2 regions of the Variovorax sp. 10L426 genome follow, and region 1 is predicted to be linked to the other one. Evidence: riboswitches for the same ligand, from Rfam matches in the RefSeq annotation. Region 1 holds a riboswitch; the other holds the start of a gene.
What was found. A riboswitch is a leader RNA that binds a small molecule or an ion and turns the genes downstream of it on or off. The one in region 1 is predicted to bind glycine.

Region 1 (3,401 bases):
TCGAATTCCTTCTGCGTCGTATAGAAGTGCAGGATGCCCTGGGTCCGCTGGTCGTAGGCGATGCCGGTGTCGCGGCGCAGTTGCTGCAGCGTTTCGCGGCTGTAGGTGCCCAGGCGAACGATCTGCTCGATGTTGTGGCGGGTGCGCGCCGGCGTGCATTCGCGCAGGAACTGCAGTCCCCAGAGCCACTGCCGCATGTCGGCGCGGAGGCGGAAGAGCAGGGGAGCGTCCTCCTTGCCGAGCCATTGCAGCACCTTCAGCGGTGCGCTCGGATTGGCCCAGGGCTCGGCATGGCTCACTGATATCTGGCCGCCGTTGGCGAAGCTGGTTTCGGCAGCAGGTGTGGCCTGCCGGTCGATCACGGTCACTTCATGGCCGAGTTGCTGGAGGAAGTAAGCCGAAGTCACGCCGAGCAAGCCGGCGCCAAGAACGATCACGCGCATTTCAAGAACCCTCGAAGGTTGCAGCTCTTGGCTCGAACGGAAACGGATGCTGTGAAAAAGAAAAGCAACCGGACCGTGCGTCCAAGTTGCCGCTCCCCCTGTCCTCGGTACCTGAGAGATTCACCCGTTGCGCCCGCAACAGGTTTGCTCCTTCGGTGCATCACGTGGTGTGATGGCTCTCCAGACGGCTCTGACAGTTGGTGCAGTACAGGCTCGTTTGTGCGAGCCGACCTGAGCGTTTATGGGAGTTTGCGCCTTCGGTGGGGCCGCCAAGCGGCCCGCTCTCCTGCAGTGCGGCGATTGTAGGGGCGCCGCGCCCGGCTGGCTACAGCCCTCTGAAGGCGAAGTCGAGTTCGGGCCGCAAGCCGCTGACGATACGGGCGATCGATTTGCTCGCGCCGCAGGCGTGCGTCCATGTCGCCGTGCCCGGGGCGGTATTGAGGAACAGGTTGGGGACTCGCGTCTTGCCGACCATTGGCAGCCGATTGCGGCTCACCGCGTGCATGGCGGTTTCGAACGAAGCCTGCGCGGTGTCAGTCATGCCGGGAAACAGCGCCTCGATGCGCCTGAGGATCGCTTCGAAGCGGTCCGAGTCTGGCTCGCTCTGCTCGTCATGGCTCACGCGCACGGTGGAAGAAACCCGGAGATAGACACCGTTGGCGTTCTCGACGCGTGCGATTCGAAGCTTGCCCTGTCGGTCGTGCAGCACGATGTGCGGTGCGTGCGCGGCGTCCCTGACCGGCATCGTGGCGATGTACTCGCGAACGAAATTCAGCGGCATGTCGATGCCAAGGTCTTCCGCATGCGGAACGCTCGATGCGCCCAGGGCGAGAACATAGGACTGCGCGCGCACGGTGGTGGGTTGTCCTTGTGCATCCAGCAGGTCGACATGACTGATGCGGCCGTCACGCGTCTTCAGCGAGACCACGGTGTGCTTCATCATGAAGCGCACACCGGCCGCGCGGCAAAGAAAGACGATGCTTGCCGCGAACTGGGCGGGATCGCGTGCCGGGTCCTCGAGCGAGAAAGTCGCTCCGGCGAGCTTGCTGCCGACGGCATGCAATGCAGGCTCCAGGCCCGTGGCCTCTTCGGCGGAGAGCAGACGTTCCTCGCAGCCGAGTTCGGACCAGTGGGGTGCGCGGGCCATGCGCCCATGGAAGGCTTGGGCGTCGGTGAAGAAGTTCATGAGCCCGTTCGAGCGCGGCCGTTGCGACATGCCGGCCTCGTCACGCAGCGCACGTGCGCTCTCGCGGCTGTAGGCGGCGAGACGCACCATGTGCTCAAGCGGGTCGCGTTTCGCCGGTTCGCCAATGGCTCGGTCGAGCAGCTTGGCGATGCGATGACGCACCTTTGCGCGCAGGCGGGACCAGCCGCCTTCTGTTCGTCGCGCATAGGCCGAATCCGCTTCGGAGCGTTGCAGCGCAATCGCAGATTCGCTGGGTTCGGCCCGGCCCCGGGCCTTGGCGGCGGGGGTCGCGTGGCGGTCCACCACGATCACCTCGTGACCGAGTTGCTGAAGGTAATAGGCCGTCGTTACACCGAGCAAACCGGCGCCGAGCACAACCACGCGCATGTCCGAATCCTTTTGGGATGGCATGAACGGCGGGTGTTGGTGCTTACTGTGCAAAGCGCCGAGACCCGGGGTTCAGACTGCCGCTCCCCCTGTCTCCTTTACCTGAGAGTTTCATCCGCTGCGCCATGCAGCGGACTTGCTCCGTCGGTGCACCACGTCGCGTGGCGTCTCTCCAGTCGGCGATTGATCAATGTGAGGCAGTCACCGAACCGCTGTTGCGGTTCACCTGAGCGTTCATGGGAGTTTGCGCCAACGGTGGGACGACGAATGCGTCCGCTTTTCTGCGGGGCGAATTTTATAGAGGAAACCGGTTTCTGTGTGTTTCAGGCCCTGCGCAGACGCGTGAACAATTCGAACTCCCAGTTGCGCATGCCCAGGAGCAGGGTGTAGCCCTCCCGCTCCTTGGGCGACAGCTTCTGGTCGGTCTGGTGCTGCTGGGCGAAGTCCTGTGCAACGCGCTGCAGGCGGTCCAGGAAGGCAGGCGCCAGCGATTTGCTGATCGATCCATGCACCAACAGGAGGCCTTCGGCCGGGCCGTCGAAGCCGCCGCGGTAGTAGTCGAGCACGACGTTCTCGCGAAAGAAATCCATCACCGGGCCGTGCGGGCGCCATCGGAAGGTCTTGGCGAGCTTCAGGCGGTAGCGGTTCAGCGGACGCAACTCGATGATGCCGATGCGGTCGAGTTGCGCCAGGTAACCGATGCATTCGGCCTCGGTGATGCGGTAGGCGCCGACGATCTGCTCCAGCGTCCATTGGCTCAGCACGCAGATGGCGAGCAGCAACAACTTCTTGTCCCTGACGACAGCTTTTTCTTGCTCGAGCGTCAGTTCCTTGAGCAAGGGCTGGGCGTCCGCCACGCGGCGGGCGAGTTCCGCGAAATCGATCTTGAGCGCCCGGCAGATCGCGTCGACCCGCGTCAGCGGCATGTCGCCCTTGGCGAGCATCCGCTTCACGCTGGATTCGGCCATGTCCAGCGACTTGGCGAGATCCGCGTAAGTCATGTGGGCGTTCTTGAGTTCGTTCTTGAGGGCGACGACCAGATCGACAGTGGTGCTCATGAGGTGGTGGTATTGCCGGCTGATACCGGGGGTGGTGAAAAAGTGCTCCGTATCGATTCTCGATGCCAGGGAGGGGGTCGGCAACCTAGATTGCGCCCATCGAGCTATTCATCGGAGTCCGTCATGCCGCTGTCGTCCTTCTCCAACCGTGAACGTTGCCTCGTTTCGCTGTTCGCGCTGCTCCTTTTGGCCGCAATCGCCGGGCCGGTCCTTCCGGCCTCTGGCCTCGCCGGGGCGCCGTTCGCCGATCGCCATGCCTGGCACGGCCTGCCAAATGCGATGGATGTGTTGAGCAACCTGCCCTTCGTCGCGATCGGCATCTGGGGC
Region 2 (3,401 bases), on a different contig from region 1:
CTGTGCGGCCAACGGCGTCAGCACGGTCCGCCACGACCGCCAGGTGCCGCCAAGGCCGTGGACCAGCAACAGGGGCTTGCCTTCACCGCGTCGAACATAGTTGATCCGCACTTGTTCATTCTGCGTTCATCCGCTGCAGCGCAGCATCGGCACGGCGCACGATCCTTTGTAGGAGAACGAGCCTGCGCATCGGATGGTCCTCGCCGCCATGACGCCGATACACTGGGTCGATGCGTCCACTGCGCCGAATCTGGCTCACCTCCCTGGCTTGCCTGGGCCTGCTGGGCCTTCTGGGCAACCCCATGCCGTCGCACGCGCAAGGCGGGGCCGACGAACTTCGCATCGGCTCCAAGCGATTCACCGAGTCGTACATCCTGGCAGAGGTTCTCGCGCAGACCGCGGCGCCGCATACCGCCGCCCCCCCGGTGGTCCGGCAGGGACTCGGCAACACGGCCATCGTCTACGAGGCCTTGAGTTCCGGCAGCATCGATCTCTATGCCGAATACACCGGCACCATCGCCCTGGAGATCCTCAAGAGTCCTCAGTCGATGACGCTCGAGGACATGAACGCGGCGCTCCGGCCGCTGGGCCTGGGCGCCGCGATTCCCTTCGGGTTCAACGACGGCTATGCGCTCGCCATGCGCGCGGCCGATGCGGACCGCCTCGGCGTGCGAAGCCTGAGCGACCTCGCCAGCCATCCTGAACTGAAGCTCGGACTGTCGAACGAGTTCATCGGCCGCGCCGACGGCTGGCAAGGGTTGGCTGCGCGATACGGTTTCACACAGACGCCGACGGGGCTGGATCATGGGCTCGCCTACGACGCCATCGCGGCGAAGCAGATCGACGTCACCGACATCTACACCACCGACGCCAAGATCGATCATCTCGGCCTCCGTGTGCTCGAGGACGACCGCCAATATTTCCCTCGCTACGACGCGGTGGTGCTCTACCGGCTCGACGTGCCGACAAGATTGCCCAAGGCGTGGGCGGCACTGCAGAAACTCGAAGGCCGCGTCGACGAGCACGCCATGATCGCAATGAATGCGCGTGCCGAATTGCAGGGCGTGGCGTTCGACGCGATCGCGCGTGACTTCCTGGCGCAGAGCAAGATCGTCGCCCAGGCACCCGCCGCCAAGACAACCGGCTCCGCCCTCCCCAAGGAAGCCGCGGCACGGGGTTTCCTCGCCAAGCTGTTCGGCCCCGACCTTGTCCGCCTCGCGCGTCAACATCTGCTCCTGGTGGCGGTCTCGGTCGGGGTCGCCATCCTGATCGCGGTGCCGGTGGGAGTCCTCGTTTTTCCGCACCTGAACGCGCGTGCGCTCGTCCTGGGGCTCACGGGCCTGCTGCAGACCATTCCCTCGCTCGCACTGCTGGCGATCCTGATCTCGGCCGTCGGCGCGATCGGCCTGGTGCCGGCGCTGATCGCGCTCACGCTCTATTCGCTCTTGCCGATCATGCGGAACACAGTCACCGGCCTGGCCGAAGTCCCGGTCGGGTTGCGGCAGGCAGGGACCGCGCTGGGAATGACCGGCGGCCAGACCCTGCGGGTGGTGCTGCTGCCGCTCGCGCTCCCCACGATCCTTGCCGGCGTGCGGACGGCGACGACCATCGCCATCGGCACCGCGACGATCGCGGCCTTCATCGGCGCGGGCGGTTTCGGCGAACGCATCGTGACCGGCCTGGCACTCAACGATCGCGAACTGCTGGTCGCCGGGGCCATACCCGCGGCGGTGCTGGCCCTGCTCAGCGAGGCATTCTTCGAGTGCATCGAATACCTGATGCGTCGCAAATACTGAAACTTGAAACTGAACGCATCGACAGGCTTCTTCCGGTGCAGCAACTTCACTGAATTCGCCGTTGGGCACGCCTTCGATCCCTTACACTCGCGCAGTCAGGAGAGAGCCCCGCCGCGTCGGGGCCGCCGAAGGCGCAGGTCCCATCGAAGCACGGGCCCGAACGCTCAGGCAAAAGGACTGGCGAAGCGCCCGCATTCAGGGCGTTTCCTTGCTGGAGAGAGACGACCCGTCGCGACGACGGACTCGTCCACCGAAGGAGCAAGCCCCGATCGTGGGGTGAATCTCTCAGGTAAAGCGGACAGCAGGGGTGGCCCATGGCTTCGGCCATGGATCTGGACTGCCCCCTTTTGGAGAGTGCCTTGGCCTCCGCATCGACTGACGATCTTCTGAAGACCCCGCTTCACGCACTGCACGTGGAGCTTGGCGCGCGCATGGTGCCTTTCGCCGGCTACTCGATGCCCGTGCAATACCCGGCGGGCCTCATGGCCGAACACAAGCACACGCGCGAGGCTGCGGGACTCTTCGATATTTCCCACATGGGCCAGTTGCGCCTGTCGGGCCCCGATGCCGCGGCCGCCTTCGAGACGCTGATGCCGGTGGATGTGATCGGCCTGGCGCCCGGCAAGCAGCGCTACGGACTGCTGCTCAATGACGACGGCGGCATCCTCGACGACCTGATGTTCTTCAACGAGGGCAACGACTCGCTGTTCGTGATCGTCAACGGCGCCTGCAAGCAGGCCGACATCGCGCACATCACCGCGAAGATCGGGCACCGTTGCCAGGTCCTGCCGATGCCCGACCACGCGTTGCTCGCGCTCCAGGGACCGCAGGCTGGCGCGACGCTGGCGCGTCTGTCGCCCGGCGTCGAGCGCTTTGTCTTCATGACCGGTGGCGCCGTGCAGATCGGCGGCATTCCGGCTTTCGTGACCCGCAGCGGGTACACCGGCGAAGACGGCTTCGAGATCTCCGTCGGCGCCGCGGACGCCGAACGCCTTGCGCGGCTGCTGCTCGCGCAACCCGAGGTCAAGCCCATCGGCCTGGGAGCGCGCAATTCGTTGCGGCTCGAAGCCGGGCTTTGCCTCTACGGCAACGACATCGACGAGACGACCACGCCAGTCGAAGCCTCGCTCGTCTGGGCCATGCAGAAAGTGCGACGGTCCGGTGGTGCGCGCGAAGGCGGCTTCCCGGGCGCGGCCAAGGTGCTGGCGCAACTCACTGCCGCGGACGGCACGGCGGGCCATCTCGACCACGACACCCTCAAGCGCAAACGCGTGGGCCTCGTCGCGCTGGAGCGTGTTCCGGTGCGCGACGGCACGCTGCTCGAATCCTTCGAAGGCCTCGCCATCGGCCAGGTGACCAGTGGACTGCTCGGTCCCACGGTCGACCGGCCCGTCGCCATGGCCTACGTTGCGCTGGCCTATTCCGAGCCCGGCACGCGCATCCAGGCGATGGTGCGCGGCAAGCCGGTGTTGATGGAAGTCAGCACCATGCCTTTCGTCCCGGCGCGCTATTTCCGCGGCTGAGACCCGATCTTCAAGTCCTGCCGATTTCGTTCCGATTTCTTATCTCAAGGAGCTTTTGTTCATGACCACCAAGTACACCAAG

Region 2: it holds a riboswitch for glycine, as region 1 does, so the genes downstream of both, gcvT (glycine cleavage system aminomethyltransferase GcvT) here and AC1DHL_RS21420 (FAD-dependent oxidoreductase) in region 1, are expected to answer to the same signal.

What each region holds. Positions count from the first base shown of each region.
Region 1 covers NZ_JBFTJF010000015.1:62,433-65,833, reverse strand. The annotation lists gene AC1DHL_RS21425 (D-amino acid dehydrogenase) at 1-443, opposite strand, end outside; glycine riboswitch at 532-637, opposite strand; glycine riboswitch at 642-742, opposite strand; gene AC1DHL_RS21420 (FAD-dependent oxidoreductase) at 769-2,016, opposite strand; glycine riboswitch at 2,096-2,202, opposite strand; gene AC1DHL_RS21415 (helix-turn-helix domain-containing protein) at 2,340-3,074, opposite strand; gene AC1DHL_RS21410 (hypothetical protein) at 3,198-3,401, shown strand, end outside.
Region 2 covers NZ_JBFTJF010000004.1:155,495-158,895, reverse strand. The annotation lists gene AC1DHL_RS07355 (alpha/beta fold hydrolase) at 1-111, opposite strand, end outside; gene AC1DHL_RS07350 (ABC transporter permease/substrate-binding protein) at 303-1,796, shown strand; glycine riboswitch at 1,883-1,982, shown strand; glycine riboswitch at 1,998-2,108, shown strand; gene gcvT (glycine cleavage system aminomethyltransferase GcvT) at 2,123-3,319, shown strand; gene gcvH (glycine cleavage system protein GcvH) at 3,381-3,401, shown strand, end outside.